4 regions of the Arminella tumorigenes genome follow, and region 4 is predicted to be linked to each of the others. Evidence: predicted binding sites of a transcription regulator. Region 4 holds the regulator's gene; each other region holds the start of a gene.
The links. Region 4 encodes LexA, which represses DNA repair genes until DNA is damaged. Its sites were predicted from a motif close to TGTTCNNNNTGTGTTCNG; they were not measured.
Positions count from the first base shown of each region.

Region 1 (7,770 bases), 280 kb from region 4:
CGTATACTTCGCACCAACGCACCGTTCCTGAAGCTGTTTTCCAACGTTGTTTCGCGCGACGATATCGAGCGCGGCGCGACGCTGGAGACGATCTTCAGCGAAAGCGAACGGCCGCTGCTGGCGCAGGCATTTGCCGCTGCCAAGGACCGGCAAGGCGATATTCCGTCGATCGATTCCCGCAATCCGAAGGATGAGACACGGCATTTCCGCTTCTACATCAATGCGGTCATCGAGCAGAGCGACGAGGCGCCGGAAGAGGCTGCCATCGTCTACGCCGTCGAGGTGACGGAGCAGAAGGCGCTCGAGGCGCAGATGGCGCAGACGCAGAAGATGAATGCGGTGGGTACGCTTGCCGGCGGCATCGCCCATGATTTCAACAACGTGCTGACCGCGATCCTGCTATCGTCCGACCATCTGCTGCTGCAGGCTCGGCCGGCCGATGCAAGCTTTGCCGACCTGATGGAGATCAAGCGCAACGCCAATCGTGCGGCCGTGCTCGTGCGCCAGTTGCTGGCCTTTTCGCGCAAGCAGACAATGCGCCCGACAATCATCAACCTGACCGATGTCATCGGCGATCTCCGCATGCTGGTCGAGCGGCTGCTGTCGGGTACCCGCGTCAAGCTGGAGGTCGACTACGGGCGCGATCTGTGGCCGGTGAAAACGGATCTGTCGCAATTCGAGCAGGTGCTGATCAACCTCTGCGTCAACGCTCGCGATGCCATGCCGGACGGTGGCACGCTGCTGCTGCGCACCCGCAATGTCGAAGCGGACGATATGGCCGCATTCAACTCTGCCTACTTGCCGAACGAGGACATGGTGCTGGTGGAAGTCACCGATAACGGCACCGGTATCGCGCCTGAAATCATGGACAAGATCTTCGAGCCGTTCTTCACCACCAAGGATGTCGGCAAGGGCACGGGACTCGGCCTTGCCATGGTCTACGGCATCGTCAAGCAGTCCGGCGGTTACATCCAGCCCGATTCCGAAGTTGGCAGGGGCACCACCTTCCGCGTTTTCCTGCCGCGTCACGTGATGGACATCCTGTTGCCCGGCGAAAGCCCGCAGGAAGCGCCGCACGCCCCGCCAATGGGCGAGGGCGCCGCACTTGCCGACGTCGAGCAGGCAGACCTCACCGGCAAATCGGCGGTCGTGCTTCTGGTCGAGGATGAGGAGGCCGTGCGGCGCGGCGGCAAGCGCATGCTGGAAACGCGCGGCTACACCGTGCACGAGGCTGGATCCGGCGTCGAGGCGCTGGAAATCCTCGAGGAACTCGAAGGCAAGGTCGATGTCGTCGTCTCCGACGTGGTGATGCCGGAAATGGATGGGCCGACGCTGCTGCGCGAATTGCGCAAGATCTATCCGGATATGAAGTTCATCTTCGTGTCGGGATATGCCGAGGATGCGTTTGCGCGCAACCTGCCGGCGGATTCGAAGTTCGGCTTCCTGCCGAAGCCGTTTTCGCTGAAGCAACTGGCGGTCGCTGTTCGCGAGATGCTGGACAGCTGATCGGCAAGCGTGACGCTTCAGCCGCGTCGGGCGATCAGGATGCCGGCCAGCACAATGGCGCCACCGACCGCCTGCAGCGGGCCGATGGTTTCACTCAGCAGCGCCCAGGCAAGTACCGCGGCGACCACCGGCTGCAGCAACAACGTCAGCGATGAGAATGCGGCAGGCAGATAGGCGAGCGCATAGGTGATCGCCACCTGGCCACCGGCATGGCTGATGAAGGCCAGCCCTATCAGCATGAGCCAGCCGAACAGGCTTGGTGGCAGCATGACTCCCTCGATCATGAAGGCTACGGGGAAAAGACAGATGGTTGCGGCGGCCGTGCTCCAGACCATGATCTGCAGCGTGTCGAACCGGGTTCTGAGCCTGCCGATCACCAGAATATATCCGGCGTAGAACAGCGCTGCGACTGTTGCCAGGCCATCGCCCCTGAGATCGCCGTTGGCTAGGCCGGAAAGGCCGCCCTTCAGGGTGACGATACCGACCAACGCAGTCGCCAGCCCGAGCAGAAAAAGCTTGGTGATCCGCGCGCCGAGGAACAGCCAGCCGATGGCTGCGACGAAAATCGGCGCCAGATTGGCAAGCAGCGTCGCATTGGCAACGGAGGTCATGTGGATGGAGAGGTGCCAGGTGACGAGATCCGTGGCGAGGAACAGCCCCGGCAGGACGAGCATGAAGCATTCCGACAAGTTACTCGGTTGGACGGCGGACTTCCGGCGGCTGGCGAGTGAGACGAGAAGTAGCGGCAGGAGCGCCAGCGCCACCCGCCAGAATGCCGTGGCAAGCGGACCCACCTCAGACAGGCGTACGAAAATCGGCGAGCCCCCGATGGCAGCACCGCCAACAATCAGGGCTGCCAGCGCTATGCGGCTGTCGCGCTGTACTGCAGCGGCTGGGGGCATGATATCTGGCACGGGAGGTTTCCTACTGGAGCCCTTAAAACGAAAAACCGCGCCGGAGACCGGCGCGGCAGCTTCGGCAAATGATGTCTCTGCTTAATCCGCCAGAGCGACGGCGATTTCGGCAGCGAGGCGCGCATTGTTCTCGACCAGCGCGATGTTGGTCTTCAGGCTGCGGCCGCCGGTGATGTCGAAGATGGTGCTGAGCAGGTAGGGCGTGACTGCCTTGCCGACCACTTCCTCGCGCTCGGCGCTGTCGAGCGCTCGCTCGATGTAAATCTCCATCTCCTCGCGCTCGATCTGGTCTTCCTCCGGCACGGGATTGGCGATCAGCATGCCGCCATCGATGCCCAGCTGCTCGCGCACCGTCTGGAAATTGGCGATTGCTGCCGGGCTGTTCAGCGTCAGCGGGCTTGGCAGGCCGGAGGCTCGCGACCAGAAGGCCGGGAATTCCGGGCTGCCGAAGGTGACGACGGGAACACCGCGGGTTTCCAGCACTTCCAGCGTCTTCGGAATGTCGAGGATGGCCTTGGCGCCGGCGCAGACGACGATGACGCCGGTGCGGGCCAGTTCCTCAAGGTCGGCCGAGATATCGAAGCTGGTCTCGGCGCCGCGATGCACGCCACCGATGCCGCCGGTGGCAAACACCTTGATACCGGCCCTTGCTGCTGCAATCATCGTGGCAGCAACCGTGGTTGCGCCGGTGCGGCGCTCGGCGATGGCAAAGGCTAAATCGGCGCGCGACACTTTCATCGCGTCCGTGGTCTGGGCGAGGCTCTCGAGCTCGGCCGGCTCAAGGCCGATGTGCAACGTTCCGTGGATGACTGCGATGGTTGCCGGCACGGCGCCTTCTTCGCGGATGATCGCCTCGACGCTGCGGGCCATGTCGATGTTGCCGGGATAGGGCATGCCATGGGTGATGATTGTCGATTCGAGCGCGACGATCGGTGCGCCGCGTGCCTTGGCGGCTGCGACTTCACTTGAATATGAGATCGGCAACAGAGCGGAAAATGGTTTGGTCATGGTCTTGTCCACCTGAGTGTGCGGGTTTGATGGGCGGGATGGGCCTTCATGACAGTATTTTGGGCGCGCCGACAAGGGCGAGAACCTGACGAAGATGCTCCGGCGACAGATTGGCGGCCGTTGCAAACGGCGACTGAACCGTGATCGCGGCCGCTGCGGCGCCGTGGCGCACCGCCTCGGCGAGATCGAGACCGTCCATCAGCGCCGAAAGCACCCCGGCCGCCAGAGAGTCGCCGGCGCCGGTGACGTCGGCGACGTCGTCCACAGTCGGCGGCTCCAGGGTGAGGGTGATGCGGCCGTCAAAGGCGACGAGAGGCTGCTGCCCTCGCGTGATGACGCCACCCTTGAGACCAAGGGCCTGCAACTGGCTCACCCACTGCAGCGGATCGTCCGGCCTGCTGCCGGTGAGGGCGGCGGCTTCCGACTGGTTGAGAAACAGATAGTCGATATCGGCAAGGCAGGGTTTGAGGCGCACTACCTTGGCCGGGGAGATGGCAATGGCTGCCAGCGGCTTGCCGAGATCGACCGCTTTGCGGGCAATCGCTGCCAGTGTTTCGGCCGGCAGATTGGCGTCGCAAAGAATAAGGTCCGCCGATGCGAACGAATCGCGGATGGCGCGGATCAGCAGGCGGCGAGGGCTGAAGAGCTTGTAGAGCTCCATATCGGCCAGCGCGATGACCAGGTTTCCGTCTTTTTCGATGATCGCCGTGTAGCTCGGCGTCGTGCGATCGAGAAAGACGAACGGGCGGTCGTCGACGCCAGCCTCGCGAGCGGCGGCCGCCACCATGTCGCCAAGAGCATCGCCGCCGCGAGGCGAGATCATCCGCACGTCGTGGTGAAGCCGGGCGAGATTGCGGGCCGCATTGAAGCCGCCGCCGCCCGGTTCCTCGAACCAAGCGCCCGGATTGCTGGCGCCTGGATCGGTCTCTCCGAAGATGCGGCCACGCCTGTCGATGTGAGCGCCGCCGAGCACGAGAATCTGCTTAGACATACCCAGCCCCGGTCATTTCGAAAGAGCCGAATCGACCCGCATTTGCGAACCCGGGAAAGCCTGCTGGGGATCGCCTAAGTCTTTGCGGCAAAAAAGGAAAACAAAAATAGAACAAAGGTCATTTTACCTTTTTGTTTCAATTATTTGAAGGCCCCTTGCGGAACCGGAACAAATCAAGTACAAAAACGACATCAACTGCTTCATTGCCTGTGCGGCTTCAATAACCTAAAGGTGGATCTCATGTCACAGAATAGTTTGCGGCTCGTAGAGGAAAAATCGGTGGACAAAAGCAAGGCGCTCGAAGCCGCACTCTCTCAGATCGAGAGGGCATTCGGCAAGGGCTCGATCATGAAGCTCGGTTCGAATGAAAGCATCGTCGAGATCGAGACAGTATCCACGGGCTCCCTGAGCCTCGATATCGCACTTGGCATCGGTGGATTGCCGAAGGGGCGTATCGTCGAGATCTATGGGCCGGAAAGCTCGGGCAAGACGACGCTGGCGCTGCAGACCATTGCCGAAGCCCAGAAGAAGGGCGGCATCTGCGCCTTCGTCGACGCCGAACATGCGCTCGACCCGGTCTATGCCCGCAAGCTCGGCGTCGATCTCCAGAACCTTCTGATCTCGCAGCCAGATACCGGCGAGCAGGCGCTCGAGATCACCGACACGCTGGTACGCTCCGGCGCCATCGACGTGCTGGTCATCGATTCCGTTGCGGCCCTGACGCCTCGGGCTGAAATCGAAGGCGAAATGGGCGACAGCCTGCCAGGCCTCCAGGCTCGCCTGATGAGCCAGGCGCTGCGCAAGCTGACCGCGTCGATCTCGAAGTCGAACACGATGGTCATCTTCATCAACCAGATCCGCATGAAGATCGGTGTAATGTTCGGTTCGCCGGAAACGACGACTGGCGGTAACGCGCTGAAATTCTACGCCTCTGTTCGCCTCGACATCCGCCGCATCGGTGCCGTCAAGGATCGCGAAGAGGTCATCGGCAACCAGACGCGCGTCAAGGTCGTCAAGAACAAGATGGCGCCTCCCTTCAAGCAGGTCGAGTTCGACATCATGTATGGCGAAGGCGTCTCGAAGACCGGCGAACTCGTCGATCTCGGCGTCAAGGCCGGCATCGTGGAGAAGTCAGGTGCCTGGTTCTCCTATAACAGCCAGCGTCTCGGGCAGGGTCGCGAGAACGCCAAGATTTTCCTGCGCGACAACCCGGAACTGGCAAAGGAGATCGAAACGATGCTGCGCCAGAGTGCCGGCCTGATCGCCGACAAGCTGCTGGTGAACGGCGGTCCCGATGCCAACGACGGCGACGTTGCCGCCGATATGTAACGGTCCCGGCCGCAAGGTCGAAGGGTAGGTTGAAGCTGCCGGCCGCACGTCTTTCGGGATGTGCGGCCGCTTTCGTTCGTGCGGCTGGACAGGATCGAGAGCGAGCGATAAAAGCCAGTGGATTTTGTATGGGGACTGCCGACGGCAGCGATAAGGGCATAGCATGAGCGGCGTAAATGAAATCCGGTCGACCTTCCTCGACTACTTCAAGACGAATGGGCACGAGATCGTTCCGTCGAGCCCGCTCGTGCCGCGCAACGACCCGACGCTGATGTTCACCAACGCCGGCATGGTGCAGTTCAAGAACGTTTTCACGGGGCTGGAACAGCGCCCCTACAAGACAGCGTCCTCGGCACAGAAATGCGTGCGCGCCGGCGGCAAGCACAACGACCTCGACAATGTCGGCTACACCGCCCGCCATCACACCTTCTTCGAGATGCTGGGCAATTTCTCGTTCGGCGATTATTTCAAGGAGCAGGCCATTGAGCTTGCCTGGAACCTGATCACCAAGGAATTCGACATCGACGCCAAGCGCTTGCTGGTGACGGTCTACCACACCGACGACGATGCCTTTAACCTCTGGAAGAAGATCGCCGGCCTGTCCGACGACCGCATCATCCGCATTCCGACCAGCGACAACTTCTGGGCGATGGGCGATACAGGCCCTTGCGGCCCTTGTTCCGAAATCTTCTACGATCACGGCGACCATATCTGGGGTGGGCCTCCCGGTTCCGCCGACGAAGACGGCGACCGGTTCATCGAGATCTGGAACCTCGTCTTCATGCAGTTCGAGCAGCTTTCAAAGGACGAGCGGGTCGACCTGCCGCGTCCGTCGATCGACACCGGCATGGGCCTGGAGCGCGTCGCGGCGCTGCTGCAGGGCAAGCACGACAATTACGACATCGATCTTTTCCGGGCGCTGATCGAGGCCTCCGAGGAAGCAACCGGCGTGATGGCTATCGGCGATAACCGGGCCAGCCACCGGGTCATCGCCGATCACCTGCGCTCGTCGGCCTTCCTGATTGCCGACGGCGTACTGCCGTCAAACGAAGGTCGCGGCTATGTGCTGCGTCGGATCATGCGCCGCGCCATGCGCCATGCACAGCTGCTCGGTGCCCGCGATCCGCTGATGTACAAGCTGCTGCCGACGCTGGTGCAGGAGATGGGCCGCGCCTATCCTGAGCTGGTGCGGGCGGAATCGCTGATTTCGGAAACGCTGAAGCTCGAGGAAAACCGCTTTCACAAGACCCTAGACCGTGGTCTGTCGCTGCTGTCCGACGCCACCGCCACCATGGGCAAGGGCGATATGCTCGATGGCGAGACGGCCTTCAAGCTTTACGACACCTATGGCTTCCCGCTTGACCTGACGCAGGATGCGCTGCGCGAGCGCGGCATCGCCGTTGACGTCGGCAGCTTTACCGATGCGATGGCCCGCCAGAAGGCGGAGGCACGCTCCCATTGGTCCGGCTCCGGCGACAAGGCGACGGAGACCGTCTGGTTCGAACTGAAGGACAAGAACGGTGCGACTGAATTCTTGGGCTACGACACCGAGACGGCTGAAGGCGTCATCCAGGCGATCGTCCGCGATGGCGTGTCTCTCGACAGCGCTGCCGAAGGCGAGACGGTGCAGATCGTCGTCAACCAGACGCCTTTCTACGCCGAGTCCGGCGGCCAGATGGGCGATACCGGCGTGATTGCCGGCGAGGGCGTCAAGCTCACCGTGTCCGATACGCAGAAGCGCGGCGACGGGTTGTTTGCCCATGTGGCAACCGTCGCAACCGGCACCATCAGGGTCGGCGACCCCGTCGTGCTGACGGTCGATCATGACCGGCGCGGCCGGCTGCGCGCCAACCACTCGGCGACCCATCTGCTGCACGAGGCGCTGCGCGAGGTGCTCGGCACGCATGTGGCCCAGAAGGGTTCGCTGGTCGCGCCAGAACGCCTTCGCTTCGATCTCTCGCATCCGAAACCTATGTCCGTCGAGGAACTGAAGGTCGTCGAGGAAATGGCCAACGAGATCGT
Region 1 covers NZ_CP117255.1:1,523,554-1,531,323, reverse strand. Annotated here, with positions in the region: gene cckA (cell cycle histidine kinase CckA) at 1-1,506, shown strand, start outside; gene PR017_RS07645 (DMT family transporter) at 1,524-2,408, opposite strand; gene PR017_RS07640 (pseudouridine-5'-phosphate glycosidase) at 2,502-3,428, opposite strand; gene PR017_RS07635 (carbohydrate kinase family protein) at 3,475-4,419, opposite strand; gene recA (recombinase RecA) at 4,660-5,748, shown strand; gene alaS (alanine--tRNA ligase) at 5,912-7,770, shown strand, end outside.
Region 1: a site for LexA is predicted at 4,516-4,533, ahead of recA (recombinase RecA). Genes of this name have one in related genera too.

Region 2 (7,770 bases), 830 kb from region 4:
GCTGCGGCGCGTAAGGCCGAGCCTCTTGGTCGCCATCTCGAACCGACGGCTGATCTGCCAGGCGTAGGGTCCGGCACCTTTCATCCGCTTGCCAAAATCCGCATCGTAATCCTTGCCGCCGCGCATCTCGCGAACCAGCGACATCACATGCCGGTACCGGTCCGGGTAATTCTGCAGCAACCAGTCGCGAAACAGCGGACTGACTTCGAGCGGCAGGCGCAGCATTACGTAGCCGGCCTCCTCGGCGCCCGCAGCCTTGGCCGAATCCAGGATCTTTTCGAGTTCATGGTCGTTGAGTGCCGGGATCATTGGCGCCAGCATGACCGACGTCGGGATGCCCGCTGCGGAAAGCATCCGGACCGCCTCCAGTCTGCGTGCCGGCGTCGAAGCGCGGGGCTCCATCGTGCGCGCAAGCTTGCGGTCGAGCGTGGTGACCGACAGCGAGACCCGCACGAGGTTCTTTGCAGCGAGTTCGGCAAGGATATCGAGGTCGCGCAGCACCATGGCCGATTTGGTGACGATGGACACCGGATGGTTGGCACGATTCAGCACCTCCAGGATCTGGCGCATGATCCGCCATTCCTTCTCGATCGGCTGATAAGGATCGGTGTTGGTGCCGATGGCAATGACTTTCGGCTCATAGCCGGGTTTGGCCAGTTCTCTTTCCAGCAGCTTCGGCGCGTCCGGCTTGGCAAACAGCTTGGCCTCGAAATCCAGCCCGGCAGACAGCCCCATATAGGCGTGCGTCGGGCGCGCAAAACAGTAGATGCAGCCATGCTCGCAGCCACGATAGGGATTGATGGAGCGATCGAAGGGAATGTCCGGCGACGAATTGCGGGTGATCGCCGTCCGGGCTTTCTCGATCTGCACCTCGGTCCTGAAGGGCGGCAGGTCTTCCAGCGATTGCCAGCCGTCGTCGATGCTCTCGCGGCTCGATGGTTCGAAGCGGCCACCGGGATTGAGCCCCGCGCCGCGCCCACGCCGGCGGTCGATGTCGATCCGCAGACCGGACGAAACGACCAGTGCATCAGCCATATCTGCCGTGTTGGCAGGCGAGAATGCGGCCTGCCCTGCAAGGGACTGTTGGTTCATCGGTGGCTCCAGCGGCAGGGGATGCCCGTGCATCCCGATGTCTAACCTTGATTAAATTCCTATCGCAGCAATGAGAACAATGCAAGAACAAAATGCGGAAAACTGCGCTGGCATTCGATTATGCACCGCACTATAAACGAGCGATGTTGACAGTCATAATCGAATGCCGGGACCAGGAACCCGAATTGGCGCAGACGCTTGCGTCCCTCGTCGCGGGTGCGATCGAGGGGCTTGTCTGTGACGTCGTGGTCCTTGACCATGGCTCAAGCGATGGCACCGAGCGCGTCGCCGATGCCGCCGGCTGCCGCTATCATACCGAATGGGATCTCGGCGAGATCCTGCGCTCCGCACGCGGCGAGTGGCTGCTGCTGGTGGAACCCGGCGCGCGCCCGCAGGCCGGCTGGATAGACGAGATCGGCGAGTATATGGCGCTGAACACGTTGCCTGCCCGCTTCACCGCTTCGCGTGGATACAGGCGGCCGTTGCTGCAGCGTATCGGCCGGGCGGTGTCGCCGCTGGAGTTCGGCTTCCTCATTTCAAAGGCTCAGGCCGTGGCCGCTGCCAGAAGCGGCATGACGCTGGCAGAACTTGCCAGGGGCCAAAAGCCCGGAAAGCTGTCGAGCGAGATCATCCCGTCCTGGGTGGCGGCGCGCTCCGTGCGCTGATCGCGCGGCCTCTTTGATCACACGGATTGCCCGCCGCGCTTGAGGTGCTCGTCGAGGCGAGGCATGATCTCGATGAAATTGCAGGGCATGTGACGGTAGTCGAGCTGTGCCTTCAGGATGCCATCCCAGGCATCCTTGCAGGCGCCGGGCGATCCCGGCAGTACGAAGATGAAAGTGGCATTGGCCAGCCCCGCCGTCGCCCGCGACTGGATCGTCGATGTGCCGATCTTGTCGTATGAGATGCGATGGAAGACCGCCGAAAAACCCTCCATGCGCTTTTCGAACAGCGGCTCCAGCGCATCCGGCGTCACGTCGCGGCCGGTAAAGCCGGTGCCGCCGGTGGTGATCACCACATCGACGGCGGGGTCCTTGGTCCAGGCTTCCACGGTAGCGCGGATCTGTGCGATATCGTCGGGCACGATGGCGCGGGCGGCCAACCGATGGCCGGCGTCTGCGATGCGCCCCACCAGAGTGTCACCGGATTTGTCGTCTTCTGTTGTGCGGGTGTCGGAGACGGTGAGCACGGCAATGCCGACTGGCACGAAAGGCCGCTGTTGCGTAGAGCCTGTCATCGGAAATCTCCTGCGGTTGTCTGCGTTGCCTGAAAATACCAGTCCGGCCTGTGGCTGTGAAGCGAAGCGGCTGCAGCCTTGGCTGCATCCAGATCGTCGAACAGGGCAAAACAGCTGGCACCAGAGCCGGACATTCTGACGAGCCTGGGTCGTTGCCCGGCCATCAATGCCGATAGCTCGCCGATCTCGGGGCAAAGTGCACGCGCCGGCGGCTCCAGATCGTTGCGGAGGCTGTCGATCACGGAAAGCCACTCGTTGCTACTCTGCAGTTGCCGGTGTTCGAAACCGAACGGTGAATTGTTCTTCTCAGTCAACCGGCGAAAAACCGCCGGTGTCGATACCCCGACCAGAGGGTTGCCGATCAGCAAGCCAAAGGACGGGAAGTCCGGCAGCACGTCGATCTCCTCGCCGATGCCACGGGCGATCAGCGGCCGGCTCGTCAGACACATCGGCACGTCAGCCCCGAGTTGCAGCGCAAGAGCCTTCAGCTTATCCGGCGTGAGCGTGACATTCCAAAGCCGCATCAGCCCGCGCAAGGCCGCAGCGGCATCGGCCGAGCCGCCGCCTATGCCGGAGGCGATGGGCAAGCTTTTCTCGAGATGAATGAGCACGGGCGGTGCACTGCCGCCAGAGGCCTGCCGCAGGAGATCGCGCGCCTTGGTGACCAGATTGCCGGTGGATTGCTCTTGCGGGCCGAGCGAAGCGCCGAACCGTCCGGATATCTCGAACCTGTCCGCATCGGCGGCGCTGAACCCCAGCCGGTCGCCATGATCGGCAAAAGTCACCAGCATGTCGAGCAGATGGTAACCGTCGTCCCGAAGCCCCGTCACATGCAGGGCAAGGTTGATTTTCGCTGGCGCCTCTTCCGTGAGGTCGAAGGCGCCCGCGTCAAACATCGATGGCATCGGTCGTCAGGATTTCTTGTCGACTGGCGGAGTCTCCACCGGGACTGCTGCCGGCGGCTTGGATTTTTCCGCAGCCTTGGGATCGTCAAGCGGCGGCAGGCCGTTGGTGATCTTGTCCTTCAGACGCGGCAGGTCGGCCTCTTCCGGCTTGTAGGTAATCGCCCGGTTCCACTGGTACACGGCCTCGAGACGACGGCCGACGCGCCAATAGGCATCGCCGAGATGGTCGTTGACGGTGACATCGCCGGCTTCCAGCTGCACGGCGCGTTCCAGTTCCTTGACCGCATCGTCGAAGCGGTTGAGGCGGAAATAGGCCCAGCCGAGCGAATCAACGATGTAGCCGTCGTCTGGCCGCGCATCGACAGCCTTCTTGATCATCGCTAGCCCCTCGTCGAGGTTGCGGTTCATGTCGACCCAGGAATAGCCGAGATAGTTGAGCACCTGCGGTTGGTCGGGGTTTAGCTCGAGCGCCTTCTTGAAGTTCGGCTCGGCAATGTCCCACTTCTTCAGGCGCTCATAGGCGATAGCGCGCTGGTAGAAGATGTTCCAGTCGGCTTTGGTCGGCACTGGGCCGATGATCTCGACCGCCTTGTCGTAGTTGTCGGCCATCGCCTGGTAGTTCTTGGCCTGCGACAGCACGTTGCCATAGGCAAGGTAGCTGCGGATATCCTTCGGATCGGACTCGATCAGCGACTTCAGGTGCTTGAGCGCATCTTCGGACTTGCCGCCCTGTGCCAGCGCCAGCCCGAGTTGCAGTTCAGAGATGCGGGCCATGGGCGATCCCGGCGGCACCTGCTTGTAGAAGGCGATGGCGCGGTCCATCTGGTCCTGCTTTTCAGCGATGCCACCGAGCAGAACCAGCGTGTCCGAGCTCTTCGGGTCCAGCGCATTCGCCGTCTCGAGATACAGCGACACCACGTCTTCCGCGCCATCGCGGTTCAGCGCGGCGGCAACCGAGAACAGCACGGATGCGGCCCCCTGCGAAGCGTTGGTCACGGCCTGTTCCGGCGTTTCACCCTTGCCGATGCTGTCGCGCAGCGCGTTCAGCGGCGCGAAATTGCTGATCAGGCTGTCGCCGACGGAGATGGCGTCGAGAGCCTTCTGCTTGTTGCCTTCCTTGGCTTCGAGCGAGGCAAGCGCCATGACGGCGCGCATGTAGGTGTCCGGTGCCGTCGCGCCGCCGTCCTTGTCGAGCACGGCGCTGTTCAGGTGCGTGCGTGCCGATTTCGTATCGCCGATAACAATGGCGATGGTGCCGGCCTGGTAGTTCTTGAAGATGTCGAACCAGTTCGGGCCCTGCATCTTGTCGACCATCGCCAGCGCTTCCCGCCCCCGTCCGGCGCCGACCTGCGCCCAGGCGGCAAGCAGCCCGTTCATCATCCGGTCGAGGTCGTTCGGGCCGGTGTATTTGAGGATAGCCTGGGCTGCGCTGTAATCGTGGCGGCGCATGGCGTCCATGCCGCGCACGATTGTGGTGATCCGCTCGACCGTCTGGTCGGACTTCAGTTCGTTGGCATATTTGACCCCTTCTTCGATGTTGCCGTTGAGCAGCAGCGAAATCATCAGGCGCTGGCGGATTTCCGGGTTACCCGGTTCGATCATCAGCGCCTTCTTGTAGAGCGCAATGGCGTTGATGTAGTCGTGGTCGACATCGGCCGTGCGGGCGGCAAGAAAAGCGCCGGAAAAAGTATCGACGCGGTCCGGCTCGAACGTCACCGTTTCGCTCGCATCCACTGCCTTCTTGGACGCATCCTCGGCGTGCAGCACGTTGATCGCAGTCACCGAAATGAACGCGGCGAGAGCTGCGCTCGAAAGCAAACGAGTGGCAAGTGTTTGCCGCATTAGAGAACCTTTCCTGGAGGGCAACCGGAAGCCGGTCGCGCCATGCAATCTTTCAGCACTGATTCACAACAGGATGGCTTTTTTGAAGCGGCCCCGCAAGAAATACAGCGCGTCGCCCGTCAGTTAACGCGCTCGATGCAGAAGTCGATGACTTCCATCAGGGCCGATTTCCAAGGGCTGTCTGGTAATGGTGCCAGGGCATCCCGGGCAATCGTGCCGTAGTGAACGGCCCGTCCGATGGTGTCGTTGAGGGCGCCGTACTTGGTGATCAGACCCATGGCCTTTTCGAGATTGGCGTCGCTGCTGTTGCCGTTCTCGATGGCGTCGCGCCAGAAGGCACGCTCTTCCTCGGTGCCACGGCGATAGGCGAGGATGACCGGCAGGGTGATCTTGCCTTCGCGAAAATCGTCGCCGACATTCTTGCCGAGATCGACGGCCTTGCCGCCGTAGTCGAGCACATCGTCAACCAGCTGGAAGGCGAGACCCAGGTTGGTGCCGTAGGATTTCAACGCGTTACGGCCGGATTTGCCGCCATTGGCAACGATCGGCCCGACTTCCGCAGCCGCTGCAAAAAGCGCCGCCGTCTTGGCGCGGATGACCGAGAGATAGTCGTCCTCGGTGGTCTCCATGTTCTTGGCGACGGAAAGCTGCAGGACTTCGCCCTCGGCAATAACACAGGCCGCCGTCGACAGCACGTCAAGCGCTTCCAGCGATCCGACATCCACCATCATGCGAAATGCCTGGCCGAGCAGGAAGTCGCCGACCAGCACGCTCGCCTGGTTGCCCCAGATCATGCGGGCCGTGGAGCGGCCACGGCGCAAATCGCTCTCGTCGACCACGTCGTCATGCAGCAGCGTTGCCGTATGCATAAACTCGACAGAGGTCGCCAGCTTGACGTGGTTTTCGCCCTTGTAGCCAAACAGCGCTGCAGAGGCGAGCGTCAGCATCGGCCGCAAGCGCTTGCCGCCGGAGGAAATCAGATGCTCCGCGACCTCCGGGATCATCTGCACATCGGATCCAGCCTTGGAAAGGATCAACTGGTTGACACGCTCCATATCTGCCTTGGTCAGGTCGACCAGCGGCTTGACGGAGGCCAGTCTGTTTTTGCTTTCTTCAAGCGGTATCACGACGCCCAACGTCCCGAACTCCTGTTCATTTTGTGAAAACGACAATAAGAAGGGGCAGGGGACGCGGCAAGGGGCGAATTGTCCGGTCGCGCAAAATTGACAGGAAACGTCAGGTTCATGCACGAATTGATACGCACCAACGATCCCGTCACGCTTTCATTCGCCGAAAGCCTGATGAAGGATGCGGGTATCCGCTGCATGATTGCCGATGAGGCGATGAGCATTCTCGAAGGCTCGCTCGGCATGCTGCCGCGTCGCTTCCTGGTCGACGGGGAGCGCGCCATCGAGGCCCGCCGCATCCTGATAGACGCCGGCCTTGGCGACGAGTTGCGCGCCGAGCTGCGATGAGCGAACCCGGCGAAACCATCGACGCTTTTCATCGCGGCGCGTTCCATATCGTCCAGCCGAAGGGCCGGGGACATCGCGCCGGCATGGATGCCATGCTGCTGGCCTCACTCGTCGACGACAACCGCGCCATCAGGGTTGCCGATCTCGGCGCCGGTGCCGGCGCTGCCGGTTTTGCCGTCGCGTCACGCCTCGAGCGTGCCAAGGTCACGCTATTCGAACGGTCTCCGGAAATGGTCGCCTTTGCCGAAAAGGGCCTCGCGCTGTCTGAAAACAGCCATTTTTCCGGCCGGATATCCGTCGTCAGCGCCGATGTCACGCTGACAGGCAAGCAACGCAATGATGTGGGCCTGACCGACAACAGTTTTGACCACGTCATCATGAACCCGCCCTTCAACGACGGCAGCGACCGGCTGACGCCCGACCCCCTCAGGGCGGAGGCCCATGCCATGACGGAAGGTCTCTTCGAGATCTGGCTGCGCACAGCCAGCGCCATCCTGGTCCCGGGTGGCCAGCTTTCGCTGATTGCCCGTCCGGAATCGATGGGCGAGATCATCGTTGCCTGCGGCCGGCGCTTCGGCGGGATCGAGATCACCGCCATCCACCCCCGCAACAACGAAAGTGCTGTGCGGATCCTGGTGACCGCGATCAAGGGATCGAGGGCCCGCCTGGCTTTGCGCTTCCCCCTCGTCATGCACGAAGAAGGCGGCAACCAGTTCATGCCCTTCGTCGACGATCTCAACAACGGACGTATTGCCTATCGTCGACGGTAACGGATCTATCTCTTTGTTTTCAAGCATTTCCGGATGCAAAGTTGCCAAGCGCTTTTGCTGGAGTTGCTAGAAGAAAATGTCCGCCAGTAACTTGACGTTCAGAAGGGCAATGGCGAAGGCAATCAGGTAGGCAATCGCGCTCAGCCAGCGCGGTGCGACCAGTGCACCCATCTTCGCCTTGTCGGCGGTAAACATCACCAGCGGGAATACGGCGAAGGAAAGCTGCAGGCTGAGCACCACCTGGGTCAGGATCAACAGTTCCGAGGTGCCCTTGTCGCCGAACCAGATGGTGACGATGGAGGCCGGGATGATGGCCAGACCGCGCGTCACCGCCCGGCGGATCCACGGCTTAAGCCTGATCTGCAGAAAGCCTTCCATGACGATCTGGCCTGCCAGCGTCGCGGTCACCGTCGAATTGATGCCGCAGCAGAGAAGCGCAATGCCGAACA
Region 2 covers NZ_CP117255.1:409,448-417,217, forward strand. Annotated here, with positions in the region: gene PR017_RS02025 (PA0069 family radical SAM protein) at 1-1,092, opposite strand, end outside; gene PR017_RS02030 (glycosyltransferase family 2 protein) at 1,236-1,757, shown strand; gene moaB (molybdenum cofactor biosynthesis protein B) at 1,775-2,329, opposite strand; gene PR017_RS02040 (4-(cytidine 5'-diphospho)-2-C-methyl-D-erythritol kinase) at 2,326-3,234, opposite strand; gene PR017_RS02045 (tetratricopeptide repeat protein) at 3,241-5,076, opposite strand; gene PR017_RS02050 (polyprenyl synthetase family protein) at 5,196-6,212, opposite strand; gene PR017_RS02055 (putative signal transducing protein) at 6,321-6,551, shown strand; gene PR017_RS02060 (tRNA1(Val) (adenine(37)-N6)-methyltransferase) at 6,548-7,321, shown strand; gene PR017_RS02065 (Nramp family divalent metal transporter) at 7,388-7,770, opposite strand, start outside.
Region 2: a site for LexA is predicted at 1,165-1,182, ahead of PR017_RS02025 (PA0069 family radical SAM protein). Genes of this name have one in related genera too.

Region 3 (7,770 bases), 210 kb from region 4:
GACCCCACGAACCAGGTGATGCGGCGGACCTGAGCATCATGGGGTATTTCTGCCCGGCTGGACGATGTTCGACATCGGCAAACTCGCTTAAAAGTCGGTTAAAATCAAGAAGTCTTCAATGTCAAAAGAGGTCAGACTGATTCTATGGTTAAATAGGGCGAGGCAGAAACTTGCGGAACGCGAGGCGATGTTTGGATTAAACCCGAAAATACTGAAAATCGTCAGTTTAATTTCAGTTTTGACTTAATCGCTCTGTCCGAAATTTGGGTTACCTCGAACGCCCCTCTACGAAGACTTCAGCATGAAGCCAAATTTACGTCCGCATAACGAGAAAAATCACGCTGCGATACTGTGATTGTTTCAATATATCCGAACGGATTATTCAATAAAAATTCAACCTCTTTCCATTTTATAAATAAAATGACGCAGATCTACTTAAGAAGCTTTTGCGAAAGAATCCTGCAAGCTCTACTTTTCAGATATTAAACTTTTGTAATGGCCGCTCGAAACAGCTTACGGGGACATCCACTGGCACTGCCAGAATCGATGCAGGCCTAGGCGGCTGCAGCGACCACGCGGTTTCGTCCACCGTTTTTCGCCTCATAGAGGGCGCGGTCGGCTTGCTTCAGCAGTTCGTCAGGCCCATCGAGCGATGTCTCGCGGGATGAAATGCCGAAGGAAGCCGTGATGGCAATCGTCTGGCCGGTGCCGCGCAGAGTGAACGGTGTGCTTTCGACGGCTGAACGAAGTCGTTCGGCAATAGCGGCTGCGACCGGCGCCGATGTATCCGGCATAACGACCACGAATTCCTCACCGCCGAAACGGCAGGCGAGATCGGCGCCACGCACGGTGGAGCGTACGCGGGCGGCAAACTCCCGCAGGACCTGATCGCCGGCATCATGACCGTAGAGGTCATTGACGGCCTTGAAGCGGTCGATGTCGGTGATGAGGATCGAAAGCGGCCTGGCGCGCTGGACGGATCGCTTGAAGAGAATGGCCAGGTGGTTGTCGAGATAACGCCGGTTGTGCAGCCCCGTCAATGCGTCGGTAACGGCAAGCTCGATGGTTTCCTGGACGCTCGCGCGCAGGCGATCATTGTAGCGCTTGCGCTTGATCTGCGTCAGGCAGCGAGCCACGAGCTCGTTGGGATCTACCGGACGGACGATGTAATCGTTGACACCGAGCTCGAGTGCCCGGACGGTCATCTCGTCGGCACCTTGATCGGTGATCAGCAGCACGGGTAGAAATCGCGTCCGCTCCAGCGAGCGCAACTGTGAGCAGAGGCGCAGCGGGTCGTAGTCATCGAAATTGGAATTGACGATCACCAGTTCGAATGAGCTTTCCGCGGCTTCGAACAGGGCCGCCTGGGCGTCGGACATAGCCACGACATTGGCAATGGGCTTCAAGGCGCGCACGATGCGCTCCTGCGAATTGGCGCGGCCGTCGACCAGCAGGACCTGCGCGATCTCCTCGCCCTTGCCCTCGCCGATCCTGCCATCCTCGAAGCCGAGCGTGCGTGCGGTCTCGGCACGCGAGCGCAGTTCGTCACTCAGGGTCTTCAGCCGCAGCAGGCTCTTGACGCGCGAAATCAGCTGGAGGTCATTGACCGGCTTTGTCAGGAAGTCGTCAGCACCGGCCTTGAGGCCGCGAACACGGTCCGCCGGCTGGTCGAGCGCCGTCACCATGACAACAGGGATATGGGCAACCTTCGGATCTGCCTTCAGCCGCTCGCAGACCTCAAAGCCATCCATGCCAGGCATCATGATGTCGAGCAGAATGAGATCAACCTGGGTAGTGTCGCAGATGGCCAGCGCGTCCTTGCCATTGTCGGCGGTCAGCACTTCGAAATACTCGGCCAGAAGCCTGGCTTCGAGAAGCTTCACATTCGCCGGAATATCGTCAACAACCAGAATTCGCGCGGTCATATGGCCTTTTTCAACGCTCAGGCGTCGCCCAGATAAGTCTTTATTGTTTCAATGAATTTCGGCACGGAAATCGGCTTGGAGACATAGGCTTCGCAGCCGCCCTGGCGGATACGCTCCTCGTCGCCCTTCATCGCGAAAGCAGTCACGGCAATCACGGGAATGACGTGCAGTTCGTCGTCTTCCTTCAGCCATTTCGTCACTTCCAGCCCGGAGACTTCCGGCAGTTGGATGTCCATCAGGATCAGGTCGGGACGGTGCTTGCGGGCGAGCTCGAGCGCCTCCATGCCGTTGCGGGTCTGGATCGTCGAGTAACCGCACGCCTCGATGAGATCGCGAAAGAGCTTCATGTTCAGCTCATTGTCTTCGACAATCATCACTTGCTTGGGCATAATACAGTGTCCTCGCCACCGGCCTTGAATCCACTCAGCGAAAATATAAGGTCGCGCGGAAGCCGATTCGATAAATCCGTTAGGGTGACGCTAGCGGCATTTGGTTGAGAAAAAGGTAATTTGCCCCGCGAAATGCAAAGCAACTTCAAGATGCCAAAAGGATCTGACGCAGATCCGCAGGAAATCGCCATTGCTGTACTCGGATGGCTGGCAAACGAGCCGGATATGTTCGGCCGCTTCCTGGCGTTGACCGGTATGGAGGCAGCCCAGTTGCGCAATGCTGTCAACGAGCCAAGCTTTCTCGGAGGTCTCCTGGATTTCCTGATGAACCACGAGCCATCGCTTATGGCTTTTTGTGTGGCGACAGGCACTGCGCCGGAGGCGGTGATGGCGGCTTCAGCACACTTCTCCGCTCCAGGCCTCGGCTCGGGAGAATACTGATCTTGGACGAGACAACTGACATCGGACATGTGCCGCTTCGGGACAGGCCTCTCGTGGTTTGCGACATCGACGAAGTCGTTCTTGAGTTTCTGACGCCGTTCACCCGCTTTTTGCGCGCCAGGGACCACGACCTTTTGGCGCGCTCCTTCCGCATTCACGGCAACGTCGTCTCGAACCATGATGGGACGGTGCCGGACGACGATACCGTTTCGGCCTTCCTCGAGGATTTCTTCCTGACGCAGGACCAGTGGCAGATACCGGCCGAGCGCGTCGTCGAAACGCTGACCGGCCTTGCCGGAGATGCCGATATCGTCTTCCTGACGGCCATGCCGCCGCGCCACCAGCAAACCCGCCGCGCCGTGCTCGACAGGTTCGGTCTTCACTTTCCGATGATCGCTACCGAGCAGCCAAAGGGGCCGGTGCTTGCGCGGTTGCATGGCGACAGGCCCCAGCCGGTTGTGTTTCTGGACGACATCGAGAAAAACCTGCTCTCGGTCGGAAAGTCCGTGCCGGATTGCCTGCTGGTCAACCTCATGGCCAATGCCGATTTCCGGCCGTTCCTCCCGGTGCCCTCGCCAGGGATCGTCAGCGTGGAGGACTGGTCTGCGGCGGACAGGTTGATCCGGGCGCATATCGGCCTTTGAGGTCCGGGACTGCAGGCACTTATACATGCTCCACCTCTTGCGCCGATTTTCATCCTTGAGTGGTAGCACCATAATGCATAGAGTGATGATGTTCAACATTTGTTCTCATCATGACCTATACCCCTGATATCATGCTCGGCTTCTGCCGCGATTGCCTGAGCGACCAACCGGCGGTCGTCAAGCGTTGCCGTGCCTGCGGCAGTCCAAGGCTTGTCTACCACCGCGAGCTCAACGACCTGACGCTCGCCCATATCGATTGCGACGCCTTCTATGCATCGGTCGAAAAGCGTGACAATCCGGAGCTTGCAGACAAGCCGGTAATCATCGGAGGCGGCAAGCGCGGCGTCGTATCGACCTGCTGCTACGTCGCCCGCATTCACGGCGTTCGCTCGGCCATGCCGATGTACAAGGCACTCGAGGCCTGTCCCGACGCGGTCGTGATTCCCCCGGACATGCAGAAATACGTGCGGGTCGGCCGCGAGGTGCGGCAGATGATGGAGGAGTTGACGCCGCTGGTGCAGCCGATTTCCATCGACGAAGCCTTTCTCGAACTGGCGGGCACGCAGCGTCTGCACCAGGACCGCCCTGCCCGCATCCTCGCGAAGTTTGCCAGGCGCGTGCAGTCCGAGATCGGCATCACGGTGTCCGTCGGCCTGTCCTACTGCAAATTCCTCGCCAAGGTCGCCTCCGACCTCAACAAACCGCGCGGCTTTTCGGTCATCGGCCGGCAGGAGGCAGTCGAATTCCTGGCGCCACGTCCCGTAACCACCATCTGGGGTGTCGGCAAGGCGTTTGCCACGACGCTGGAGGGCGACGGCATCCGCACCATCGGCCAGCTGCAGGCGATGGATGAAGGAGCCTTGATGCGCCGCTACGGCGTCATGGGGCAGCGGTTGTTCCGGCTGGCGCGCGGCATAGACGATCGCGAGGTGCATCTGAACGACCCGGCCAAGAGCGTGTCCGCGGAGACGACCTTTTTTGAAGACATCTCCCGATATGACGACCTCGTGCCTGTTCTGCGCAACCTCTCCGAAAAAGTGTCGAGACGCCTGAAGAAGGGCGACATCGCCGGCCATACCGTGGTGTTGAAGCTGAAGACGGCGGACTTCAAGAGCCGCACCCGCAACCGCAAGCTCGAAGACCCGACACAACTGGCCGACCGGATTTTCCGGACCGGGCTCAGGCTGCTGGAGGCCGAGACCGACGGCACGAAATTCCGCCTTCTCGGCATCGGCGTCGGCGACCTCTGCGACGCCGGCCGCGCCGATCCGCCCGATCTGGTGGACGAGCCCGCCGCCCGCCGGGCCGCAGCCGAGGCGGCGATGGACAAGCTCAGGGCCAAGTTCGGGGATGCGTCGGTGGAAACGGGGTACACGTTTGGCACCGGGAAGCGCGAGCGGTCGTGAAGGCCTGAAGAGGTGCCCCTTCACTTATGCTGCCAGAGCCGCCCAGAAAAACTGCGAGGCTGGTTTGTGTCTGGAAATGCATGCGATCCTCTAGCCGATCTCCTCCGGCATAAAGCCACCCGTCTGGCGTTTCCACAGACGGGCAAACAGGCCGTCCTGTTCGATCAGCGCATCCGGCTTGCCCTCCTCGACGATCCTTCCCTGATCGAGAACGACGATCTTGTCCATTCTGGCAATCGTCGACAACCGATGGGCGATGGCAATCACCGTTTTCCCTTCCATCACTGCGTTCAGCCTTTCCTCGATGGCCGCCTCCGACTCACTGTCCAGGGCAGAGGTCGCCTCGTCGAGCACTAGGATCGGCGCATCCTTCAAAATGACGCGCGCAATCGCAATCCGTTGCCGCTGGCCGCCGGAGAGCTTGATGCCCCGATCTCCGACGAAGGCATCCAACCCCTTGCGCCCCTCGCCGTCGGCAAGCTCGGCAATGAAATCGTTGGCCCGTGCAGCCTGTGCTGCTGCCTCGATCTGACCCTGAGACGCTTCGGGGCGGCCATAGCGGATATTGTCTGCGACCGAGCGGTGGAGGAGCGCTACGTCCTGGGCGATGACGCCGATCCCCTTGCGCAGGCTCGACTGGGTGACCTCCCGGATATCCTGGCCATCGATCAGGATCGTGCCGGCAGTGATATCGTAAAATCGAAGCAGCAGGTTCACCAACGTCGTCTTGCCGGCGCCGGAGAGGCCGACGAGCCCGATCTTTTCGCCGGGTCTTATCGTGAGCGAGAGATCGGTGATGATGGCCTTGCCCGATGCATAGGAGAAGCCGACGCCCTCGAAGCGGATCTCCCCATGCGACACGGAGAGGTTCTTCGCACCGGGCATATCGGTAATCGTCTGCGGCGTCGTCATCACAGGCATCGCGTCCTTGATGGTGCCGAGCGCCTTGAAGATTTGCTGGCCCATCTGCAGGAAGGTGAAGGATCCCGCCGACAGACGCTGCAGGATATAGACCGTCGCCACGAAATCGCCAACGGTGACAAAGCGGTCGTAGAGCCCGACGAACCCGATCCCCAGCATCACCAGCCAGAGCAACATGTTGAAGCTGATGACGACCAGTTCGGTTGTCCGGTAGATACGCTGCTCATGATGGAGCGTACGCACCGCCTCGGACATGATCTTCCTCAGCGTGCCCGCCTCGCTGTCTTCGGCGGCAAACTGCTTGACCATCTGGATATTGCTGTAGAGGTCAGTCAGCGCTCCGGAGATGAGGCTGTTCTGCTTGGCGGAGCGACGGGCACGTTCCGTGAAATCGGGGACGACCTTGATGGTGAAGGCAATATTCAGCGCAATCCAGACAATGACGGGAAGCGCCAGTTGCCACGACAATGCCAGCAACAGGAATACGGAGCCGAAGATCTGCAACATGAAGCGCGGCGCGGTCTGGAAGGTGATCAGCATCTGTTGCTGGACGGCATAGGCAACCTGGTTGAGCCGCGACGCGACCTGGCCTGCAAACAGGTCGTGGAAGAAAGCAAGGTCCTGTCGCTCCACCGCCATGTGCCCCTGCCACTGGATGGCGATGGGCAGGCTGATGCCGATGGTGTGGGAATTCAGGATATTGGTGACATAGAAAAATATTGGCATGACCGGGAAGATCATCAAGGCGAGCAGCACCAGCAGCCCCGACCGGCTATCGACAAAGCTCGCGACGCCCTGCGTGGTGATGCCATCGACAATCACCGAAAGCCCCCAGATGATCGTCAGGTTGATCGCCTCGACCACCATCGAACACAGCGCCATGGCAATCAGCACGCCGCGGAACATTTTAATCAGGTGGAGCAGAACTGCGATGGGGCCTTTGGTGGGTAATGGCCGATAAGGGATATCGAGCGGCCGGATCAAGGTTTCGAAGGGACGATAGATCGCATCTGAAATCGACATAAGCCGCTCCGGTGATCATCGGAAAAGCGCAAATTCTGGGCGAGTGAATATCATACCAGCAGTTCGTGGCGGCAATCTCAATGGGAAATCGAAACCGCATCCGAAAAGTGAATGCGACTGAAGTGGTCCGCCGCGCTGAATTCGGAGGCGACACAACTGCCGCAACTCCCATGGCCCCATGAAAATGGCCAGGCTTGACGGCCTGGCCATTGTTCGAAAAACATCTGCGGGAAACGCTGTTAACCTTGCTTACGCAGCCTTGGCGGCGGTCAGTGCTGCGACAAGGATGCCTGCCGTCTCAACGGAAGAGCCAGGATTCTGGCCGGTGATCAGGAGACCGTCCTTGATTGTGTAGGACGCCCAGTCATCGCCGCTGGAATAGACGCCGCCGTTCTGCTTCAGCATATCCTCGACCAGGAAAGGCACGACATCCGTGAGGCCGACGCCATCTTCTTCCGAGTTCTTGAAGCCGGTGACCTTCTTGCCGCTCACCAGCGGTGTTCCGTCGGCAGCCTTCACGTGGCGCAGAACACCCGGTGCGTGGCAGACGAGGGCAACCGGCTTGCCGGCCCGGTAAGTGTTTTCAATCAGCGCGATCGAGGTCTTGTCTTCTGCAAGATCCCACAGGGGGCCATGGCCGCCGGGATAAAAGACGCCGTCAAAGTCTTCGTGCGACACGGAGTCAAGCTTAACGGTGAAGGCGAGAACCGCCTGGGCCTCAGGGTCGGTGTGGAAACGGCGGGTCTGCTCCGTCTGGGAGCTCTCTTCGTCGCTCTTCGGATCGAGGGGCGGCTGGCCGCCAGCCGGCGAAGCGACGGTGATATCAGCACCCGCCTGACGGAATGCATAATAGGGAGCGGCGAACTCCTCCAGCCAGAAACCGGTCTTACGGCCAGTGTTGCCAAGTTCGTCATGCGAGGTCAGAACCATCAGAATTTTCATTTTACAGATCCCATCGAGGGTTTCGAAATCGGGCCCGACACCACGCCACGCCCTCCTTCCGGGTTCGACGAGCCGCTTG
Region 3 covers NZ_CP117255.1:1,031,309-1,039,078, reverse strand. Annotated here, with positions in the region: gene PR017_RS05135 (PleD family two-component system response regulator) at 555-1,925, opposite strand; gene PR017_RS05130 (response regulator) at 1,943-2,314, opposite strand; gene PR017_RS05125 (DUF3572 domain-containing protein) at 2,447-2,755, shown strand; gene PR017_RS05120 (hypothetical protein) at 2,758-3,399, shown strand; gene PR017_RS05115 (DNA polymerase IV) at 3,510-4,805, shown strand; gene PR017_RS05110 (ABC transporter ATP-binding protein) at 4,896-6,749, opposite strand; gene PR017_RS05105 (type 1 glutamine amidotransferase domain-containing protein) at 6,999-7,691, opposite strand.
Region 3: a site for LexA is predicted at 3,489-3,506, ahead of PR017_RS05115 (DNA polymerase IV). Genes of this name have one in related genera too.

Region 4 (7,770 bases):
AACAACCGGCACGCTTGGCAGCCATGTGCCGTCCGAGGATGACATGCGGGACATAAGACAGGCAGCCAGGGCCGCCGATGCGCTCGGCATGCTGGATGTCGGACAGGGCGCCGTCAGCGTCGGCGGACGCATCGTCGCGCTCGAGGGCGTCGAGGGCACGGACCAGATGATCGAGCGCGTCGCAGGCCTGCGAGCAGCGGGGCGCATATCGCACCGCCGCCGGGGCGTGCTGGTGAAGCTCTGCAAGCCGCAGCAGGACCTGCGTGCCGATCTGCCCTCCATAGGCGTATCGACCATCCTCAACGCCAAGGCTGCTGGCCTTGGTGGCGTCGCTGTCGAGGCCGGGCGTGCGCTTATACTGGAGCGCAAGGCAACCATCGATGCAGCCAACGAAGCCGGCCTGTTTTTGTACGGCATCGACCGCGGCCTGCCTGCCGGAGGCCTCCAGTGAATACATCGCCCCTCAAGGTCGCCATCATTGCCGGTGAAGTCTCCGGCGATCTGCTGGGCGCCGATCTCGTTGCCGCCCTGCGCCTGCAGACGACGCGACCGCTCGAACTCGTCGGCGTCGGTGGCGACGGACTGGAGGCGCAAGGGTTGAAGTCGCTTTACGATTTCTCCGAACTGTCGCTGATGGGGTTCACCCAGGTGATCGCCAAGTTGCCCCGCCTGATTGCCCTTATCGGCGAAACGGCAAAGGCCATCATCACTTCACGGCCCGATGTCCTGATCATCGTCGACAGTCCCGATTTTACCCACCGGGTCGCCAAGCGGGTTCGCAAGGCGCTGCCCGGCTTGCTGATCGTTAATTATGTATGCCCGAGCGTCTGGGCCTGGAAAGAATATCGCGCCACAGCGATGCTTGGCTACGTCGATCACGTGCTGGCCGTCCTGCCGTTCGAGCCGGAAGTCATGAAACGTCTTGGCGGGCCACCGACGACCTATGTCGGTCACCGGCTGGTGACGGATGCCGGTCTAGTCGATGCGCGCCGGCAGCGGGCAGCTCGTCCACCCCTCGATGCGAACGACACGCGGACCATAGTATTATTACCCGGCTCACGGTCGTCCGAAATAAATCACCTGATGCCGTTCTTTCGTCGAACTGTCGATGAACTTAGCCGGCGTAATAAATCCATGCGATTCGTAATGCCGACGGTTGCCCGGCGCGAAGATCTGGTTCGCACGCTGGTTGCCGAATGGGAGATCAAGCCCGAAATAGTCGTCGGGACTGCTGCGAAGTGGCAGGCCTTCGCGATATCGGATGCGGCGATGGCGGCGTCGGGGACGGTGATTCTGGAACTCGGTTTGACGGGCGTGCCGGTCATTTCGACCTACAGCACGGATTTCATCGTCAAGCTGCTGCACAAGCGGATAAAGACCTGGACCGCTGCGCTGCCCAATCTGATTGCCGATTATGTCATCGTGCCGGAGCAGATCAACGAGATGCTTCTGCCTGGCCTGCTGTCCCGCTGGCTGGAGCGCTTGTCGAGCGCCACCCAGCAGCGCCGTGCGATGATCGAGGGTTTCGACCTCGTCTGGCAGCGAATGCAGACCGAGATACCGCCCGGCGAAAAAGCAGCTTCCATCGTGCTTGAACTTCTGGACAACAAAAAACCCGCCCATTCCTGAGCGGGTTTTTTTATGAAGTCGAAGGCGCTTTAGCGGCCGTCGACCGATGTGTAGTCGCGCTTTGGTTCGCCGGTGTAGAGCTGACGAGGACGGCCGATGCGCTGCTGCGGATCTTCGATCATCTCGTTCCACTGGGCGATCCAGCCGACGGTACGCGCGAGTGCGAACAGGACGGTGAACATTTCCGTCGGGAAACCGAGTGCCCGCAGGGTAATGCCCGAATAGAAATCGACGTTCGGATACAGCTTCTTTTCGATAAAGTAGGGGTCGTTCAGAGCGATCTTTTCAAGCTCCAGGGCAACCTGCATCAGCGGATCGCCGGCATTGCCGGTGGCTTCCAGCACTTCATACATCGTCTTCTGCATGATCTTGGCGCGCGGATCGTAGTTCTTGTAGACGCGGTGGCCAAAGCCCATCAGGCGGAAAGGATCGTTCTTGTCCTTGGCGCGGGCGATGTACTCAGGGATACGATCGACGGTGCCGATTTCCTGCAGCATCATCAGTGCAGCTTCGTTGGCGCCGCCATGGGCAGGGCCCCAGAGGCAGGCGATGCCGGCCGCGATACAGGCAAACGGGTTTGCGCCCGAAGAGCCGGCAAGGCGGACCGTCGATGTCGAGGCATTCTGCTCGTGGTCGGCGTGCAGGATGAAGATACGGTCCATGGCGCGGGCGAGAACCGGATTGACTTCGAACTCTTCGCAAGGAACCGCAAAACACATGCGCAGAAAATTCGACGCATAGTCGAGATCGTTCTTCGGATACACGAAAGGCTGGCCGATATGATACTTGTATGCCATCGCGGCAAGCGTCGGCATCTTTGCGATCATCCGAAGGCTCGCCACCATGCGCTGGTGCGGATCCGTGATGTCAGTCGAATCGTGATAGAAGGCCGACAGCGCGCCAACGCAACCGCACATCACAGCCATGGGATGTGCATCGCGACGGAAGCCGGTAAAGAAACGCGTCATCTGTTCATGCACCATAGTGTGGTGAACGACGCGGTCGTCGAAATCCTTCTTCTGCGCAGCTGTCGGCAGTTCGCCGTAGAGAAGCAGGTAGCAGACTTCCAGGAAGTCACCCTTTTCGGCCAGTTGCTCGATAGGGTAGCCGCGATGCAGCAGAACGCCTTCGTCACCGTCGATATAGGTGATCTTGGATTCGCACGATGCGGTAGAGGTGAAGCCCGGGTCGTAGGTGAAGGAAGCGGTATTTTTGTAGAGTGCGCCAATGTCGAGGACGCTCGGGCCGATGGTACCGACCTTCACCGGCAGATCGACAGTCTTATCACCCCAGGTCAGTTTCGCGCTTTGTTCCGTCATGAGAGCCTCCAAGATTTGGCGGGTTGGTGCCTTAAAAAAGCACCAAAGGGTTAAGCGTCTAAAGATTAGCTATATGATCAAGAGGCTAATGCCAAGTTACCCTGACCGGTATTTGTGCATCGCGGTATCAACTTTTGGGCAGCGCCTCCGCCGTGACTGCCATGCCTTTGAAGCACGATCTGCGGCATTCCAGAAGCGACCTTCCCACGACAGCCATTTCAATCGATTTTAGTTGAACTATTCGATCAAAGGTTGCAAAAATACCGGGAGCTTGACGATTGCGGGCGGGGCTGACGGGCGAATGGCAGAGTTGGACGCGCGAGAGAGGCAAGGTCACCGCCAGGCATTTCTTGGCCTCGCCGAGCGTTCGCGCGCCACGGTCAACGCCGTTGCCAAGCTTGCGCGAATGCCTGCCCGCACTCAACACGCCGTGCCGTTGCCAAAGCGCGCTGCCCTTGCGTTCGAGAGGTGGCGAATCGTCACCGCCGGCATGCTTGCAGAAGAAGCAGCCCACGGTCGCGCAACGCTGTTTGCCCCCATCTACATCGGCTGCGGCGCCATAGTCTGGTTCGAGCTTCCGGGCAATCCGCCAGTGACGGGCATTGCGGCGAGCTTCCTCGTGCTTGCCGCCGTCTGCGTCCTGAAACACAATTTAAGCCCGGCGCTCCGGCACCTGTCTTTCGCTGTGGCGCTGGGCCTGCTCGGCATGCTTCTCGCCGAATGCGAGACGTGGCGGGCCTCGACGATCATGCTGGACACCCCGGTGACCACCACCATTACCGGCCAAGTTCAGCGCCGTGAAGTGGACGCCAAGGGGCGGTGGCGCTACGTGCTCGATCTGCTGGCGACAGACGCTCCAGTCGTTCGCCGGCCACCGGAGCAGATATCGGTGCTCGTGCGCGGCCAGGATGTGCCGTTCGAACTCGGAGATGTCGTGGAAGGCAGGGCGCGGTTGAGCCCGCCAGCTGGTCCTGCGCTGCCCGGCCTCCACGATTTTGCCTTCACTGCCTATTTCGAAGGCACCGGCGCCAACGGTTTTTTCTACGGCACGCCGCAACTGATAATGGCCAGCGCCGACGACACCAGCGAGCGAACCACGCTCCAAAAGATCGACCGCTGGCTGACCGGGCTGCGAGGCAGTATCGGCGACCGCATCCGCTCGATCCTGCCAGGCGACACCGGCGCCTTCGCAGCTTCGCTGGTCAACGACGAACGTCGGGCAATTTCGCCGGAAACCACGGATGCCCTAAGGGTTTCCGGTCTCGCCCATATCATCGCCATCTCGGGACTGAACATGGCCTTGTCCGCCGGCATCTTCTATGTCGGCCTCCGGCATGCGCTGAGCCTGTTTCCCGGGCTGGCGCAGGCTTTTCCGACCAAGAAAATTGCAGCTGTCGGTGCGCTGATCACGGTCACCGCCTATTATTTCATTTCCGGCTTCGGTGTATCGGCCGAGCGGGCCTTCATAATGATGGCAATCATGCTGGTCGCGGTGCTGTTCGACAGACCATCCTTCAGCCTGCGAAATGTGGCCCTGTCGGCCATCGCCATCCTGGTGCTCTCGCCGTCGCAGATCCTCGGCCCGAGTTTCCAGATGTCCTATGCGGCCACCATCGCACTTGTTTCAGGCTATTCGCTGTGGAAGCGGCGTCCGCCCCGGGAGCGGCGGTTTGCAGCTTTCCGGGCACCGATGCCGGTGCGGGCGGTCAGCCGCTTTTTCACAGGCATCGCCATGACGTCGTTTATCGGCGGCGCGTCGACGGCGATCTTTTCGATCGAGCATTTTCACAGACTGGCGACCTATGGCCTCGTTGCCAATCTTGCCGCCATGCCGGTGGTGTCATTCATTGTCATGCCGGTCGGCATGCTCGCCATGCTGATGATGCCCTTCGGCCTGGACGGCGTATTCTGGCTTATCACCGGCTGGGGACTCGATATCGTGATGGTCATCGCGAAGACGGTGGCGGCATGGGGCGGCAATGTCCCGTTCGCGCGCCTGCCTGCCGGGCTTTTCCAGACCATCATTGCCGGATTCCTGCTGATGACGGTGCTGCGAACGCCCATGCGCCATGCCGGCGCGCTGCTGATCGCAGCCTCTGTGACTTTTGCCGCCTTGCAGCCTTCTCCCCAGAGATCGGAATTGCTGATTTCAGAGGATGGCGAACTCGTAGCCCTGTTCCGGAAAGGTCGTCTCGAGCGCAACCGCGAACGCCCCCCGGATTTCATCTATCAGCAATGGCAGCGAGCCCTGCCGGTGTCCGAAGATACGCCGCCGCAAATGCTGCCGCCGGACAATTCGACCCCGCCCCACTCCGTTCGTGGCCAGCCCTTGAACCGTATGGATGCGGAGCACCAGGCAACGCTGCGACTGGCAATGGAGACGGCGCTGGACAGTGCCGTCGACGGCGGCTTTGCCTGCCATGGTCGCGATTGGTGCGTTGCCATGCTCGAAACGGGCGCAATGCTCGTGACTATATCCGATGCCGCCTATCTGGGTCCGGCCTGCGATACCGCCGATATCGTCATCACGCCGGTAAGGATTCGCCTCGATCGATGTCGGTCCGGTGCGGCCCTCTATACGGGTGCATCGCTGCGCAAAACAGGCTCCATCGAGGTCGACCTGAGCGCTCCTCAGCCCGAGGTCATCACTGCGTTCAGCGCCCTTGATCGTCCGTGGGAAAGGCATCGAGCCTACGACTGGCGAAAGCCGGCTTTCATCGGTACCGACGCCACGTCACCGGTCAGTGATACCGGCGGATGAGCCCGACAAGCCGCCCCTGGATCTTAACCCTGTCCGGGCCGAAGATGCGGGTCTCGTACGCCGGGTTGGCTGCCTCGAGCGCAATGGAGGCACCCTTGCGTCGAAAGCGCTTGAGCGTTGCCTCCTCGTCATCGACGAGGGCGACGATGATGTCGCCGGGGCTCGCCGTACTGGCATTGCGGATGATGACGGTATCGCCGTCGAAGATGCCGGCCTCGATCATCGAGTCGCCTCGCACTTCGAGCGCGTAATGCTCGCCGGCGCCGACCATGTCGGCGGGAACCATGATGTCGTGGGTATTGTTCTGGATTGCGGCGATGGGAACACCGGCGGCGATGCGGCCCATGACCGGCAGCGAGACTGAGCCGCTGCGGTCCTCGACTGCGGGCTTTGTCGGCGCTGCGGCAATAGCCGGCGTCTTGCCGAGGCTGCCTTCGATGACGCTGGGCGAAAAGCCGCGCCGTGGCTGTGCATTGGGGTTATAGGCCTCTGGAAGCTTGATGACCTCGATAGCGCGTGCCCGGTTCGGCAGGCGGCGGATGAAGCCGCGTTCCTCCAGCGCCGTGATCAGCCGATGGATGCCTGATTTGGACGCAAGGTCCAGCGCATCCTTCATTTCATCGAAAGAAGGCGGGACGCCGGACTCTTTCATTCGTTCGTGAATGAAGAGAAGCAGTTCCTGTTGCTTGCGCGTCAACATCGTTTTTCGTGCTCCAAGTGCGAAACAAAGCCAGAACGGACACTATATGTTCCATATGTGTTCCGCAAGTGACTAAATCTTTGTGAACGCCGTTGGAATAATCGCTTTTTTGGAAGATCATGTCGCGTTGCCGTCGCTGACGGTGTTGCAGGACGGAGTCAAACCATGACAGCAGCCTACCCGATCGACCATCTGGTTCTGCCGACCTGCGATATAGCCTCTGCGCGCCAGCGGCTGAGCAAGCTCGGCTTTACTGTCGCCGCCGATGCACGGCATCCCTTTGGTACTGAAAATGCTTGCGTTTTCTTCGCCGACAAGACCTATCTAGAGCCGCTCGGCATTGCCAGTCTCTCGGAGTGCGAGGCATCTGCGCTGGCCGGCAATGTCTTCGTTGCGCGCGACCAGGCCTTCCGGTTTCGCGTCGGTGACGATGGATTTTCCTCCGTTGCCTTTGCAACCGGCAATGCTGAAAGCGACCAGCAGCGCTTTCGAGACAGCGGGGTCTCGGCCGGGAAGATTCTCGAGTTCGAAAGACCGATGCGCATGCCGGACGGGTCCGAATCGATCGCCGGCTTTCGACTTGCCTTCGCTGCAGATTCGCGTGCCCCGGATTTCTTCGTTTTCACCTGCGAGCGCATCAATGCGATGCCGACGGATCGCAGCGCGCTGGAGAGGCATCCGAACGGCGTGCTCGGCATCTCGCGTCTCGTGCTGTCCTGCGCCAGTCCCAAGGCGTTTTCCGGGCTCATCAGCCAAGTTGGCAATGGTGCCGCAATCGTTCCGCATTCCTTTGGCATCACAGCATCGGCGGCCAATGTCGAAATCGACATCTTGAGCGGCGAGGGGATGGAGGCCTTCTATGAGGCGGCGCCATCTGGTGAGGATGCGGGCCTGCGGGGTCGGGCGATCGTCTTTGCCGTTCGCGATCTTTCCGTGACAGAAGCGCATTTGGCTGGTAACGGCGTGACCTACACGCGCAAGAGCAACACTATTCTGGTGAAGGCCGCTCCCGGGCAGGGGGCATTGTTCGCCTTCGAGGAGACAGCATGAGCCATTCGACAAATTCGGACGTGGTCGCCGGCGAAGGCCCCGGCAGGGTCACTTTCTCCAACAGCAAACGCCTCTCGCTGATTGCCGGCCCCTGCCAGATGGAGAGCCGCGATCATGCCTTCACGATAGCCGGCAAGCTCAAGGAGCTCTGCGCCTCGCTTGGCATCGGGCTCGTCTACAAGTCATCCTTCGACAAGGCAAACCGCACGTCGCTCTCAGCCCAGCGCGGCCTGGGGCTGGAAGCGGCTCTGGAGATATTTGGCGACCTGAAGAAGGAATACGGTTTCCCGGTGCTCACCGACATCCACACG
Region 4 covers NZ_CP117255.1:1,238,841-1,246,610, forward strand. Annotated here, with positions in the region: gene PR017_RS06215 (LpxI family protein) at 1-451, shown strand, start outside; gene lpxB (lipid-A-disaccharide synthase) at 448-1,629, shown strand; gene gltA (citrate synthase) at 1,659-2,948, opposite strand; gene PR017_RS06230 (ComEC/Rec2 family competence protein) at 3,250-5,709, shown strand; gene lexA (transcriptional repressor LexA) at 5,690-6,409, opposite strand; gene PR017_RS06240 (VOC family protein) at 6,575-7,459, shown strand; gene kdsA (3-deoxy-8-phosphooctulonate synthase) at 7,456-7,770, shown strand, end outside.